DNA from 2 places in the Enterobacter cloacae complex sp. R_G8 genome. Region 2 is predicted to be linked to the other one. Evidence: predicted binding sites of a transcription regulator. Region 2 holds the regulator's gene; the other holds the start of a gene.
What was found. The regulator sigma-54, encoded in region 2, starts transcription at its own class of promoters, with help from an activator protein. The targets are predictions, from matches to a motif close to GTTGGCACANNTTTCGCTNT.
Positions count from the first base shown of each region.

Region 1: a site for sigma-54 is predicted at 1,468-1,487, ahead of NQ842_RS09850 (branched-chain amino acid ABC transporter substrate-binding protein). Genes of this name have one in related genera too.

Region 1 is NZ_CP102246.1:2,070,404-2,078,109, reverse strand. It holds gene tyrP (tyrosine transporter TyrP) at 1-531, shown strand, start outside; gene NQ842_RS09855 (YecA family protein) at 565-1,233, opposite strand; gene NQ842_RS09850 (branched-chain amino acid ABC transporter substrate-binding protein) at 1,658-2,779, shown strand; gene NQ842_RS09845 (branched-chain amino acid ABC transporter permease) at 2,879-3,793, shown strand; gene livM (high-affinity branched-chain amino acid ABC transporter permease LivM) at 3,805-5,079, shown strand; gene NQ842_RS09835 (ATP-binding cassette domain-containing protein) at 5,076-5,951, shown strand; gene NQ842_RS09830 (ABC transporter ATP-binding protein) at 5,948-6,664, shown strand; tRNA gene NQ842_RS09825 (tRNA-Leu) at 6,747-6,833, opposite strand; tRNA gene NQ842_RS09820 (tRNA-Cys) at 6,845-6,918, opposite strand; tRNA gene NQ842_RS09815 (tRNA-Gly) at 6,965-7,040, opposite strand; gene pgsA (CDP-diacylglycerol--glycerol-3-phosphate 3-phosphatidyltransferase) at 7,193-7,706, opposite strand, start outside.
Region 2 is NZ_CP102246.1:763,366-771,071, reverse strand. It holds gene mlaF (phospholipid ABC transporter ATP-binding protein MlaF) at 1-86, opposite strand, end outside; gene NQ842_RS03650 (calcium/sodium antiporter) at 315-1,292, shown strand; gene kdsD (arabinose-5-phosphate isomerase KdsD) at 1,306-2,292, shown strand; gene kdsC (3-deoxy-manno-octulosonate-8-phosphatase KdsC) at 2,307-2,873, shown strand; gene lptC (LPS export ABC transporter periplasmic protein LptC) at 2,870-3,445, shown strand; gene lptA (lipopolysaccharide ABC transporter substrate-binding protein LptA) at 3,414-3,968, shown strand; gene lptB (LPS export ABC transporter ATP-binding protein) at 3,975-4,700, shown strand; gene rpoN (RNA polymerase factor sigma-54) at 4,748-6,181, shown strand; gene hpf (ribosome hibernation promoting factor) at 6,204-6,491, shown strand; gene ptsN (PTS IIA-like nitrogen regulatory protein PtsN) at 6,574-7,065, shown strand; gene rapZ (RNase adapter RapZ) at 7,111-7,706, shown strand, end outside.

The DNA of each region.
Region 1 (7,706 bases), 1.3 Mb from region 2:
GCCTACATTTTCTGGCAACTGGTAACGCTGGGCAGTATCGATTCTTCCACTTTTATTGGCTTGATGGCGGAACACGCCGGTCTGAACGGTTTTCTGCTGGCGCTGCGTGAAGTGGTCACGTCGCCACACGTGGAACTGGCGGTACACCTGTTTGCCGATCTGGCGCTGGCCACGTCATTCCTGGGCGTGGCGCTCGGTCTGTTTGATTATCTGGCGGATCTGTTCCAGCGTCGCAATTCCGTCTCCGGTCGCTTACAGACGGGGGCGATCACCTTTCTGCCTCCGCTGGCCTTTGCCCTGTTCTATCCGCGCGGGTTTGTCATGGCGCTGGGGTATGCGGGGGTGGCGCTATCCGTCCTTGCCCTGTTGCTCCCTTCTCTGCTGGCGTGGAAAAGCCGTCAACAGCATCCCCGGCAAGGGTACCGGGTGGCGGGCGGAAAACCGCTGCTGTGCATTGTGTTTGCCTGCGGGGTGGTCATTATTCTGGTGCAATTCTTAATTGCGGCGGGAATGCTGCCGGAAGTGGGGTAAAAAAAAGGGGGCTATCAACAGCCCCTTTTTTTATCAGTGCAGGCAACAGCTCTTAAACTTCTTCCCGCTGCCGCACGGACACGGATCGTTACGCCCGACCTTTGTGCCGTTCACAATCGGTTTCTGCGCTTCCGGCTGCTGAGGGTTAGCTGACCAGTAGTCGTACAAACGCAGCGCCGCTGGCTGAATACGCTCGATGCTGGCGATGTACTCCTCTTCGCTCAGGGCATCCAGTTTCTCGCTGTGCTCTTCTGAGCCGTGAAGCGCAATGGCATCCAGATCCGCTTTCAGCTCTTCAGGCAGTGCAGACCAGTCGGTCAGCGACACGCCGCGCATATAGCCATAGCACCACTCTTCCACAACGGTGTAGCTCTGGCCGTCCACGTCGTTATAACCAAACATTGGCTCAAACTGTTCCGGGAATTCGCTCAGGCGCTCAGCAATATCGTTCATATGCTTAAAGCAGAGATCGATAAAACGGTTCATTTCACGATCGTTTTTCCAGCGCGGGATATATTTCTCGCCGCCCCATACCGCCACCAGCCAGGTGTCTGGCTCGACAACCACGGGGCCGGAAAGCACTGCCGTAAGCATGCCGTCCAGTTCGGACACGTCAATCACGGACGCATCGTCATGACCGTAAGACATTAACGTCTCTTCCAGCCACTCCATTTCGCTTTCATTTAATGGGCCTTCAGTCATTGCTGACACTCCTGATCAAAAAGGAAAGGATCCTAACACATATCGTACGCCTTTCCCGGCGGAAGTTACGCGAATTATTGCTGCAAAAACGTGCAAATCGTGACCCTTGCACAACTTATGGGCTTTATTGTTAATGAGATGTGATCTCCGCTGTAATTTCAGCGTGTCCCGCAAGGCTGCGTAAAACGGCGCTCTATACTCAACATGTCGCAACGCCGTCAATGGGTTAACCATTCTGGCAACGATTTTGCTTAATGTTCTGCACGCGACACTGCGCATGGAAACCTCGCCGTATTAAGCAGGATGCTGACTGTATCTTGTTCGTTGAATCATTTTTTTCTCGCTGGTGTTTTTGATTGGCTGCGCCGTCGGGCGTTCGGGTTTACACCGTGGTGCAAAAACCTCTTTGCTAAGGAACACAATAATGTCGCTGAAATTAATCAGAACTCCTCTTTCTCTTGTGTTGGCCGGTTGTCTGGTGACGGCATTTTCCGCCCGGGCAGATATTGTCATTGGCGTGGCCGGGCCATTCACAGGCCCCAATGCCACCTACGGCGATCAGTACTGGCACGGCGCAACACAAGCTGCAGAGGACATTAACGCCGCTGGCGGGATCAACGGTGAAAAAATTAAGCTGGTTCAGGGAGATGATGCCTGCGAGCCCAAGCAGGCCGTTGCCGTCGCCAACCGTTTAGTCGACCAGGATAAAGTCAACGCGGTAGTCGGCCATTTCTGCTCCTCGTCCACCATGCCCGCCTCCGAGGTATACAGCGACGCGGGGATCATCGCCATCACACCTGGCTCCACCAACCCGCTGATTACCGAACGCGGCATGAGCGATATGTTCCGCATGTGCGGCCGCGATGACCAGCAGGGCCAGGTCGCCAGCGATTTCATTATCGACAAGCTGAAAGCCAAACGGGTAGTGATCATTCATGATAAAGACACCTACGGCCAGGGCCTGGCGGACGCCACCAAAGCCGCACTGGCAAAACGCGGCGTGCAGGATGTGATGTACGAAGGGTTATCCCGCGGGGAAAAAGACTTTAACGCCCTGGTCACCAAAATTGGGGCGCAAAAACCGGACGTGGTGTTCTTCGGGGGCTGCCACCCTGAAGCCGGTCCGCTGGTTCGTCAGATGCGCGAACAGGGGGTGCAGGCAAAATTCTTCTCCGGCGACTGTATTGTCAATGAAGAGATGGTGACCGCGGCGGGTGGCCCTCAATATACCAACGGCATCTATATGACCTTCGGTAAAGATCCGCGCCTGATCCCGGACGGTAAAGCGGTCATTGAGAAATTCCGTGCGGGTAAATTCGAACCGGAAGGTTACACCCTCTACTCCTATGCCTCCGTGCAGGCTATCGCCGCGGCATTCAAGGCCACGGGTGGCAAGGATTCAGCCAAAGCCAGCGAATGGCTGAAGGCGAATTCGGTCGATACGGTGATGGGTAAAAAAGCCTGGGACAGCAAAGGCGATCTGAAAGTCTCTGACTACGTGGTGTATCAGTGGGACGACAAAGGTAAGTATAAGGAAGTGCCGTAACGGGACGGAGTCACGCTCAACGTCGGCAGGGCCGCCTGCCGACGCAAACAACACATCTGGCTGCGCGGGTTGCGCGGCCGTTATAAAGAGCGCGCTAAGATGAGTACATTCTTCCTGCAACAGTTAATTAATGGCTTAACGCTGGGCTCCGTCTACGGACTGATCGCCATCGGGTATACGATGGTGTACGGCATCATCGGGATGATTAACTTCGCCCACGGCGAAGTGTATATGATCTCTGCCTATCTCTGCGCGATTGGCCTGGCGCTGCTCTCCTTCTTCGGCCTGCAGTCATTCCCTCTGCTGATCCTCGGCACGCTGGTATTCACCATGGTGGTCACCGGGGTCTATGGCTGGACCATCGAACGCATTGCCTATAAACCGCTACGCAACTCCACCCGTCTGGCGCCGCTGATCTCCGCCATCGGCATGTCGCTTATCCTGCAAAACTACGCGCAACTGAGCCAGGGGCCGCGTCAGCAAGGGGTTCCCACCATGCTGGATGGCGTGATTCGTCTGCATCTGGGAGAGGGGTTCGTGCAGATCACCTATACCAAAGTATTCATTCTGCTCGCCTCCTTTGCCGGGATGCTGTTACTCACCTGGATAATCAGCCATACCCGGCTGGGACGAATGTGCCGCGCGGTACAACAGGATCGAAAAATGGCCTCCATTCTGGGGATAAATACCGACAGGATTATTTCACTGGTATTTGTCATCGGCGCGGCAATGGCCGGTCTGGCGGGTGTGCTCATTACCATGAATTACGGCACTTTTGATTTCTACGTCGGGTTTGTCATTGGTATCAAGGCCTTCACGGCCGCGGTGCTCGGGGGGATCGGCTCTTTGCCCGGCGCGATGCTCGGCGGGCTGATTCTGGGGGTGGCGGAAGCCCAGTTCTCCGGCATGGTGAACTCGGACTACAAAGATGTGTTCTCGTTTGGGCTGCTGGTCATGATCCTGATTTTTCGTCCTCAGGGGCTGCTCGGCCGCCCTGTTGTGGCCAAAGTGTGAAGGAGAAAACGATGACATCACACGGTTTCTCCCTCAAGCGCTGCCTGCTGGACGCGATGTTTTCCGGGCTGATCGCATTGATTATTTTTGGCCCGATTGCAGGCGTGGTGCTGGACGGGTATAGCTTTAACTTTGCCGGACAGCGACTGGCCTGGATGGTCGGCACAGTGATGGTTGGGCGTTTTCTGCTGAGCGCTTTTTTAAGTACCGCTGCGGGGGCCCGTTTTCAGGCGCGGTTCGAGGCCGACAGCGCGGGGGTATATGTTCGCCCGCCGGAATACAAAAGCCGCCTGCGCTGGGTTATTCCTCTGGCGATCGCCCTTGCGATCTGCTTCCCCTTTGTCGCCACCAAATACCTGTTGACGGTTGCTATCCTCGGGCTGATTTACGTCCTGCTCGGCCTCGGCCTGAATATCGTCGTGGGTCTGGCCGGACTGCTGGATCTGGGGTATGTCGCCTTCTACGCCATCGGCGCTTACGGACTGGCGTTGGGGTATCAATATCTGGGACTCGGATTCTGGAGCATGCTGCCGCTGGCGGCAATCATGGCCGCTGCCGCCGGTGCCCTGCTCGGCTTCCCGGTGCTGCGCATGCATGGCGACTACCTGGCGATTGTGACGCTCGGGTTCGGGGAAATTATCCGTCTGGTGCTGAACAACTGGCTAACCTTTACCGGCGGGCCTAATGGCGTGTCAGCCCCGCCGCCCACGTTTTTCGGTCTGGAGTTTGGTCGACGCGCCAAAGAAGGTGGCGTGCCATTTCATGAGTTTTTCCATCTGACGTACAACCCGAATATGAAGTTTATCTTTATTTACGCGGTGCTGTTTCTGGTGGTGGTGCTGGTGCTTTATATCAAGCATCGCCTGACGCGAATGCCGATTGGCCGGGCATGGGAAGCCCTGCGGGAAGATGAAATCGCCTGCCGCTCCATGGGCCTCAACCATGTGCTGGTTAAACTTTCGGCCTTTACGCTGGGCGCGTCAACGGCCGGGATTGCGGGCGTGTTCTTTGCCACCTATCAGGGGTTTGTGAATCCAACCTCGTTCACCTTTTTTGAATCTGCGCTGATCCTCGCCATCGTGGTGCTGGGCGGCATGGGCTCAACGCTTGGTGTCGTGCTGGCAGCCTTTGTGCTCACCGTGACACCCGAACTGTTGCGCAGCTTTGCTGAGTATCGCGTCCTGCTGTTTGGCATGCTGATGGTGGTGATGATGATCTGGCGTCCGCGCGGGTTGATCCGCATTAACCGCAGCGGGTTTGCCGTGCGTAAGGGCGTGGCGCCATGAACGGAACGATTTTAAGCGTAGAGCACCTGATGATGCATTTTGGTGGGATCAGGGCGCTTAATGACGTCAATCTCGACGTGCAGCGCGGCTCGATTACCGCCCTTATCGGCCCAAACGGTGCTGGCAAAACCACCGTCTTTAACTGCCTCACCGGCTTCTATAAAGCGTCCGGCGGGAGCATCCAGTTTACTGCACGCAACAAAACGACCAACGTCATTCAGGTGCTCGGGCAAAAATTCCAGCCGGGTGACTGGATAAATCCAGCACAGTTGGGGCAGCGCCTTTTCTATAAGATGTTTGGCGGGACGCATCTGGTTAACCGCGCCGGGCTGGCACGTACTTTCCAGAACATCCGCCTGTTCCGTGAGATGTCGGTCGTTGAAAACCTGCTGGTCGCACAGCATATGCGCGTTAACCGTAATTTGCTCGCCGGAATTCTCAATACTCCCGCTTACCGACGGGCAGAGAGCGACGCCCTGGACAGGGCCTTCTACTGGCTTGAGGTGGTGGATCTTGTGGAGTGTGCCAATCGCCTGGCGGGCGAGATATCCTACGGCCAGCAGCGGCGTCTGGAAATCGCGCGAGCCATGTGCACCGGACCAGAAATGATCTGTCTGGATGAACCCGCCGCCGGGCTCAACCCGGTTGAAACGCACAAGCTGAGCAACATTATCCGCTTTCTGCGCGACCACCACGGCATCACGGTACTGTTGATTGAACACGATATGGGGATGGTGATGGAGATTTCGGACGACATTTTTGTGCTCGACCATGGAGACGTCATCGCCAGAGGGAAACCCGAGCAGATCCAGCATGATGAAAAAGTGATTGCCGCGTATCTGGGCACCGATGAAAGCGAGGTCAATCTATGAGCACTCCGATGCTGGCCTTCCGCGAAGTGGACGTATTCTACGGCGTGATCCAGGCGCTGAAACAGGTAACTCTTGAAGTAAACAAAGGGGAAACCGTGGCGCTGATTGGTGCTAACGGCGCGGGTAAATCGACATTACTGATGTCTATCTTCGGCCAGCCGCGTATTCGCAGCGGGCAGATCGTGTTTTGCGGAGAGGACATCAGTCATAAATCGACCCACTATGTCGCCTCCGAAGGCATTGCCCAGGCGCCGGAAGGACGACGCATTTTTCCCGATATGACCGTGGAAGAGAACCTGCTGATGGGGACCATCCCCATTGGCAGTCAGTTTGCGACAGAAGATATGCAAACGATGTTTGACCTCTTCCCTCGCCTCAAAGAGCGGCGTAAACAGCGCGCGATGACCATGTCCGGCGGGGAACAGCAGATGCTGGCCATCGCCCGGGCGCTGATGAGCCGCCCTAAACTCCTGTTACTGGATGAACCCAGCCTCGGCCTGGCCCCGATTGTGGTGAAACAGATCTTCCAGACGCTGCGCGAACTGGCCCGCAACGGGATGACCATTTTTCTGGTGGAGCAGAATGCGCACCACGCGCTGAAGCTTTCTGACCGCGGCTACGTGATGGTTAACGGGCAGATCCGCCTGAGCGGCAGCGGTGAGGAATTGCTGGGAAATCAGGAGGTGAGGAAGGCGTATTTGGGCGGGGTGTGATATCGGATTTGCAGACACAAAAAAACCACCTTTCGGTGGTTTCACGACACTGCTTATTGCTTTGATTATTCTTTGTTTCCCATGGTAGCCGGAGTGGGACTTGAACCCACACAGCGCGAACGCCGAGGGATTTTAAATCCCTTGTGTCTACCGATTCCACCATCCGGCCAGGGAAGAAAGTGGAGGCGCGTTCCGGAGTCGAACCGGACTAGACGGATTTGCAATCCGCTACATAACCGCTTTGCTAACGCGCCGTAAAACTTTTTAAACTGACACCCGCGATTGCGCATGTCTTTAATCTGGAGCGGGAAACGAGACTCGAACTCGCGACCCCGACCTTGGCAAGGTCGTGCTCTACCAACTGAGCTATTCCCGCATGTCATCAAGTTAACTGCTAACCACTTGATTTCATTATCGTCCGGCTAACTGTGCCGCCGTTCGATGCGTTGCATTCTACTGATATGACGTGATGAGTCAACGTTATTTTTTGCATCCCCGGATCGTTTGCTGAAAATTACGGCGAAACGATCACTGTTCAAGCAAATCTCCGCGTGCCGCGTTCAAATACTGCAGCATTGACCACAGTGTCAGCACCGCGGCAACCCACAGCAGGCCGATTCCCGCCCATTCTACCCAGGCGTTCGGACGCCACAGCATCCAGACCAGCGCCGCCATCTGCGCGGTGGTTTTCACTTTCCCGATCCAGGATACCGCCACGCTGCTGCGTTTACCCAGCTCAGCCATCCATTCACGCAGTGCAGAGATGATGATCTCACGTCCGATCATGGTGGCGGCTGGCAGAGTCACCCACCAGGTGTGGTAATGTTCAGCCACCAGCACCATGGCAATAGCCACCATCACTTTATCGGCCACCGGATCAAGGAAAGCACCAAAACGGGTGCTTTGGTTCCAGCGGCGCGCCAGATAGCCATCAAACCAGTCGGTGACCGCGGCAACCAGGAAAATCAGCGCACAGGCGAACGGTGCCCAGACAACCGGCAAATAAAACGCGAGTACAAAGAACGGGATAAGCACGACGCGA
Region 2 (7,706 bases):
AACGAAATATCATCAAAGATCAATCTGTTGCCGCGAGAAAAACTCACCCCACGGACATCGACTAAATTCGCCGTCGTTTGGCTCATTTACGGTTCCTTTCTTACCCTGCTTCATGCGAAGCGTGAAGCTTAAATCAGCCCTAAACCCCACATTTTTACAGAATATTAGCCGTAGAGGTTAGCGAAAGCTGGCATTTGTTTTACTTTTCCGGCGCATAAAGTCAAAATTAGGAATTCGTTACGTCTTAGGCTGTATGCAGCGCTAACAATTCCCGCGCGGTGGACCGGCGAGTATACCTGAAGAAAGGACTTTTGATGCTTTTAGCAACAGCACTGTTAATAATTGGTTTACTTTTGGTGGTCTACAGTGCTGACCGTTTGGTATTTGCTGCATCGATCCTTTGCCGTCTGAGTGGCGTACCGCCTGTTGTCATCGGGATGACCGTTGTCAGTGTTGGCACCTCCCTGCCTGAAATCATCGTCTCTGTTACGGCATCGCTGCATGGTCAGATAGACCTTGCTGTCGGTACCGCGATTGGCTCTAACATCGTCAATATTCTGCTTATTTTAGGTCTGGCCGCGCTGCTCCATCCATTTCGCGTGCATTCTGATGTTCTGCGCCGGGAATTGCCGCTAATGTTAATCGTAAGCCTGCTGGCAGGATGCGTATTTTACGATGGCGTTCTCAGCTACAGTGACGGCATTTTCTTGTTGGCACTGGCGGTCATCTGGCTGCTGTATAGTGTTAAAATCGCCCGCCAGGCGGAAAAACAGGGTCATGACAGCCTGACGCGTGAGCAGGTCGCGGAACTGCCGCGTGAAGGCACGCTGCCGGTTGCGCTGCTCTGGCTGGGTGTCGCGTTAATCATCATGCCAATGGCAACACGCATGATCGTGGATAACGCGACGGTGCTGGCGAACTATTTCGCCATGAGCGAACTGACCATTGGCCTGACCGTCATCGCTATCGGTACCAGTCTGCCGGAACTGGCCACGGCCATCGCGGGCGCACGTAAAGGTGAAGATGACATCGCCATCGGCAATATTATCGGTTCCAACATCTTTAATATCGCCATCGTCATGGGCCTGCCAGCCCTGATAACGCCTGGGCCGTTTAACCCGCTGGCCTTCTCACGTGATTACGGGGTGATGTTGCTGGTGAGCGTTATCTTTGCCCTGCTCTGCTGGCGGCGGCAAAGACAAATCGGCAAAGGCGCAGGCGCGCTGCTGACGGGTGGATTTATCGTATGGATGGCGATGCTGTACTGGCTTTCGCCTCTTCTCTCTGGGTAAACGGAAACGCATTATGTCGCAAATAGAATTGCAGCCGGGTTTTGACTTTCAGAAAGCAGGCAAAGACGTTCTGGAGATTGAACGTGAAGGTCTGGCGCAGTTAGATCAGTACATTAATCAGGATTTTAGTCTGGCCTGTGAGAAGATGTTCTACTGTGCCGGTAAAGTCGTGGTGATGGGGATGGGCAAGTCCGGTCACATTGGCCGCAAAATGGCTGCAACATTCGCCAGCACCGGAACCTCCTCATTCTTTGTACACCCAGGGGAAGCGGCACACGGCGATCTGGGCATGGTCACGCCGCAGGATGTCGTGATTGCCCTGTCGAATTCCGGTGAGTCCAATGAGATCCTGGCGCTGATTCCGGTTCTGAAGCGACTGCAGGTGCCACTCATCTGCATGACCAGCCGCCCGGAAAGCAGCATGGCGCGTGCGGCGGATATTCATCTCTGCGTGAAAGTGCCGAAAGAAGCCTGCCCGCTGGGCCTCGCACCGACGTCCAGTACCACCGCGGCGCTGGTGATGGGCGACGCGCTTGCCGTTGCGCTCCTTGAAGCCCGCGGTTTTACCCCTGAAGACTTCGCGCTGTCCCATCCTGGCGGTGCGCTGGGGCGGAAACTGCTGCTGCGGGTTAACGATATTATGCATACTGGCGATGAAATCCCTCACGTCAGTAAAGAGGCCTCCCTGCGTGATGCGCTGCTGGAAATCACCCGTAAAAATCTGGGCATGACGGTGGTGTGTGACGACCTGATGAAGATCGAGGGGATTTTCACCGATGGCGACCTGCGTCGCGTGTTTGACATGGGCGTGGATGTCCGCACTCTCGGTATCGCCGATGTGATGACGCCTGGGGGTATTCGCGTTCGCCCGGGCACGCTGGCGGTGGATGTGCTGAACCTGATGCAGTCCCGACATATCACCTCAGTGATGGTTGCCGATGGCGACCAGTTGCTGGGTGTGGTACATATGCATGATCTGCTGCGCGCAGGCGTAGTGTAATGAAGGATAAGACAATGAGTAATGCGGGTGCATCCCTTGCAACCTGTTATGGCCCGGTCAGTACCCAGGTAATGGCAAAGGCGGAAAACATCCGTCTGCTGATTCTGGATGTGGATGGCGTACTGTCCGATGGCCTGATTTACATGGGCAATAATGGTGAAGAGCTGAAAGCGTTCAACGTTCGCGATGGCTACGGTATTCGTTGTGCGCTCACATCGGGTATCGAGGTTGCCATCATCACCGGGCGAAAAGCTAAACTGGTAGAAGATCGCTGTGAAACGTTGGGCATTACCCATCTGTATCAGGGGCAATCCGATAAGATGGCGGCTTTCAACGATTTACTGGGTAAACTGTCTATCGCGCCAGAACAGGTGGCCTATGTCGGGGACGATCTGATTGACTGGCCGGTTATGGCCGAGATTGGCCTGAGTGTCGCGGTTGCGGATGCGCATCCGCTGCTGATCCCGCGGGCTGATTATGTTACCCACATCAATGGTGGCCGTGGTGCCGTACGTGAAGTCTGCGATCTGCTTCTGCTGGCGCAGGGTAAGCTGGATGAGGCCAAAGGGCAATCGATATGAGTAAAACCAGACGTTGGGTTATCATTCTGCTTTCGCTTGTCGCACTGATATTGATTGGCGTGAACCTTGCCGATCGTGACGATACGCAAACGGAAGTGATCAACAATAACGATCCAACTTATAAAAGCGATCACAGTGATACCGTAGTCTATAGCCCGGAAGGTGCGCTGAACTATCGCCTGATTGCCCAGCACGTTGAATATTTTTCAGATGACGGTATTTCGTGGTTTACCCAGCCGGTGATGACGACGTTTGATAAGGACAAAGTGCCGACGTGGTCAATTAAGTCTGACCGGGCAAAACTGACAAATGACCGTATGCTTTATCTCTATGGCCACGTTGAAGTCAACGCCCTGACCGCTGACGCACAACTGCGCAAAATTACGACAGATAATGCCCAGATCAACCTGGTAACCCAGGATGTGACGTCGCAGGATCTGGTTACTCTGTACGGCACAACATTTAATTCCAGCGGTTTAAGAATGCGCGGGAACTTACGCAGCAAAAACGCCGAGCTGATTGAAAAGGTTAGAACCTCCTATGAAATTCAAAACAAACAAACTCAGCCTTAAAGTAATTATCGCCAGCGCGATGCTGGCGGCCAGTCTTCCCGCGCTTGCTGTTACTGGCGATACTGAACAGCCGATCCATATCGAGTCCGATACACAGTCTCTTGATATGCAGGGTAATGTCGTTACCTTTACCGGCAACGTCGTCGTGACCCAGGGCACCATCAAGATTAACGCCGATAAGGTGGTCGTTACCCGTCCAGGTGGCGAACAGGGCAAAGAGATCATTGATGGCTACGGCAACCCGGCCACGTTCTACCAGATGCAGGACAACGGCAAACCGGTGAAAGGTCATGCCAGCCACATGCATTATGAACTGGCGAAAGATCTGGTCATCCTGACCGGCAACGCCTATCTGGAACAGCTCGATAGCAATATCACCGGTGACAAGATCACCTATCTGGTGAAAGAGCAAAAAATGCAGGCCTCCAGCGAGAAAGGCAAACGTGTCACCACCGTGCTGGTGCCGTCTCAGCTGCAGGACAAAGGCAAGGGCCAGGCCCCGGCACAGAAGAAGAGTAACTAATTCGTTATGGCAACATTAACTGCAAAAAATCTCGCTAAGGCCTACAAGGGCCGCCGTGTCGTGGAAGATGTCAGTCTGACCGTCAACTCCGGCGAAATTGTTGGCCTGCTTGGCCCTAACGGTGCGGGTAAAACCACGACCTTCTACATGGTCGTCGGTATTGTTCCGCGCGATGCCGGTAACATCATCATTGATGATGAAGACATCAGCCTTCTGCCGCTGCATGCGCGCGCGCGTCGTGGTATTGGCTACCTGCCGCAGGAAGCCTCTATTTTCCGTCGCCTGAGCGTCTTCGATAACCTGATGGCCGTTCTGCAAATTCGTGACGATCTGACCAGCGAGCAGCGTCAGGATCGCGCCAACGAGCTGATGGAAGAGTTTCACATTGAACACCTGCGTGACAGCCTCGGTCAGGCGCTGTCCGGGGGGGAACGCCGCCGTGTTGAAATTGCACGCGCGTTGGCCGCAAATCCGAAGTTTATCCTGTTGGATGAACCGTTTGCGGGTGTTGACCCGATCTCCGTTATCGACATTAAACGTATTATTGAGCACCTGCGCGACAGCGGGCTTGGCGTGTTGATCACCGACCACAACGTCCGTGAAACACTGGCCGTTTGCGAACGCGCCTACATTGTGAGCCAGGGCAATCTGATCGCCCACGGTACGCCGCAACAGATCCTCGAAGATGATCATGTTAAGCGCGTCTATCTTGGGGAAGACTTCAGACTCTGATAGGGTAGAGGTAACGTAACGCCGAACCGGAGAAAAATGCTCTGAACATGAAGCAAGGTTTGCAATTAAGGCTCAGCCAACAACTGGCGATGACGCCGCAGCTACAGCAGGCGATTCGCCTGTTGCAACTGTCCACATTAGAACTCCAGCAGGAGCTCCAGCAAGCGCTGGACAGCAATCCGCTGCTGGAGCAAGCCGATCTTCATGACGAGGTAGACACTCAGCAAGCGCAGGACACGGAAACCCTTGATTCCGTTGATGCTCTCGAACAAAAAGAGATGCCGGACGAGCTTCCACTGGATGCCAGCTGGGATGAAATCTACACCGCCGGGACCCCTTCCGGAACGCGTGCAGACTACCAGGATGACGAGCTACCTGTCTATCAGGGTGAAACTACCCAGTCACTGCAGGATTACCTGATGTGGCAAGTGGAGCTGACCCCCTTCTCCGATACCGATCGTGCGATTGCCACGTCCATTGTCGATGCCGTAGACGACACAGGCTATCTGACCGTCACGCTCGACGATATTCTGGAAAGCATGGGCGATGACGAGATTGAACTCGAAGAGATAGAAGCCGTTCTGAAGCGCATTCAGCGTTTTGACCCGGTGGGTGTGGCGGCAAAAGATCTGCGCGACTGCCTGCTGATCCAGCTTTCGCAGTTCAGTAAAGAGACGCCCTGGATCGATGAGGCCCGCTTAATCATCAGCGATCATCTGGATCTGCTGGCTAACCATGATTTCCGTACCCTGATGCGCGTTACGCGTCTGAAAGAAGAGGTGCTGAAAGAGGCGGTTAACCTGATCCAGTCGCTCGATCCTCGCCCCGGTCAGTCTATCCAGACCAGCGAACCTGAATACGTCATTCCTGATGTGCTGGTCAGAAAACACAATGGCCGCTGGGTCGTTGAACTCAACTCAGACAGCATTCCTCGCCTGCAAATCAATCAGCAATACGCCTCCATGTGTACCAGCGCACGTAACGACTCCGACAACCAGTATATTCGCAGCAACCTGCAGGAAGCGCGATGGTTAATCAAAAGTCTGGAGAGCCGGAATGATACGCTGCTGCGCGTGAGCCGTTGCATCGTTGAACAGCAGCAAGCTTTCTTTGAGCAGGGCGAAGAGTATATGAAACCGATGGTGCTGGCGGATATCGCCCAGGCCGTCGAGATGCATGAATCAACCATTTCCCGCGTGACCACGCAGAAGTATCTGCACAGTCCTCGCGGTATATTTGAGCTTAAGTATTTCTTCTCCAGCCATGTGAACACCGAAGGTGGGGGCGAAGCCTCCTCAACGGCGATTCGTGCCCTGGTGAAGAAGTTGATCGCCGCGGAAAACCCCGCGAAGCCACTGAGCGACAGTAAGTTAACCACCATGCTGTCCGACCAGGGTATTATGGTGGCACGTCGTACTGTTGCGAAGTATCGAGAGTCTTTATCCATTCCGCCGTCTAACCAGCGTAAACAGCTGGTCTGACACAACCGATAAGGAAGACACTATGCAGCTCAACATCACTGGACAAAACGTCGAGATTACTGAGGCCTTGCGCGACTTTGTGAATACTAAGTTCGCGAAACTTGAACAGTATTTCGAAAGGATCAATCAGGTCTATATTGTGTTGAAAGTGGAAAAAGTGACTCATATCTCGGATGCAACCCTGCATGTCAATGGGGGCGAACTCCACGCCAGTGCGGAAGGGCAAGACATGTACGCTGCTATCGACGGCTTGATTGATAAGCTTGCACGACAGCTCAATAAACATAAAGATAAACTGAAACAACACTAATTGTCCGGGCAGTTAACGGGTGCAGGAAGGCCTGTTGTGGAACACAACAGGCCATTTGTACAGTTAGCGCTTAGGTGAAATTATGATGAACAACGATTCCGCTCTTCAATTGAGCAATGTCCTTAACCAGGAATGTACCCGCAGTGGCGTTCACTGCCAGAGCAAAAAACGTGCCCTGGAAATTATCAGTGAACTGGCCGCAAAACAGCTGGGCCTGCCGCCGCAGGTCGTGTTCGAAGCCATCCTGACCCGTGAAAAAATGGGCAGTACCGGTATCGGCAACGGCATTGCGATCCCGCATGGCAAACTGGAAGAGGACACCCTGCGTGCCGTCGGTGTGTTTGTGCAACTGGAAACGCCTATTGCCTTTGATGCCATCGATAACCAGCCCGTTGATCTCCTCTTCGCGCTGCTGGTTCCTGCCGACCAGACGAAAACCCATCTGCATACGCTTTCACTGGTCGCTAAACGCCTGGCCGATAAAACCATCTGCCGTCGACTGCGCTCAGCGCAAAGTGATGAAGAGCTCTATCAAATTATCACTGAAGCAGAAGGCAGTCAGGATGATGCGTAACCAGGAGATGGCCTTCACATCTGTTGTCCTGAGGAGAAACGGAACATGGTGCTGATGATTGTCAGTGGCCGTTCGGGGTCGGGGAAATCCGTGGCCCTGCGCGCGCTGGAAGACATGGGTTTTTACTGCGTAGATAACCTGCCGGTGGTACTGCTGCCCGAGCTGGCGCGCACCCTTGCAGACAGACAAATCTCTGCCGCCGTCAGCATCGACGTCCGTAACATGCCTGAATCGCCAGAAATCTTTGAACAGGCGATGAGTAACCTGCCGGACACGTTTTCGCCTCAGCTGCTGTTCCTTGACGCTGACCGCAACACGCTCATCCGTCGCTACAGCGATACCCGTCGTTTGCACCCGCTTTCCAGCAAGAACCTCTCTCTGGAGAGCGCAATCGACGAAGAGAGCGACCTGCTGGAGCCGCTGCGCTCACGCGCCGATTTGATTGTCGACACCTCAGAAATGTCCGTTCACGAGCTGGCAGAAATGCTGCGCACCCGTTTACTGGGCAAACGCGAGCGTGAGCTGACGATGGTCTTTGAGTCATTCGGCTTTAAGCACGGTATTCCTATCGATGCGGATTACGTTTTCGACGTGCGCTTCCTGCCAAACCCGCACTGGGATCCGAAACTGCGTCCGATGAC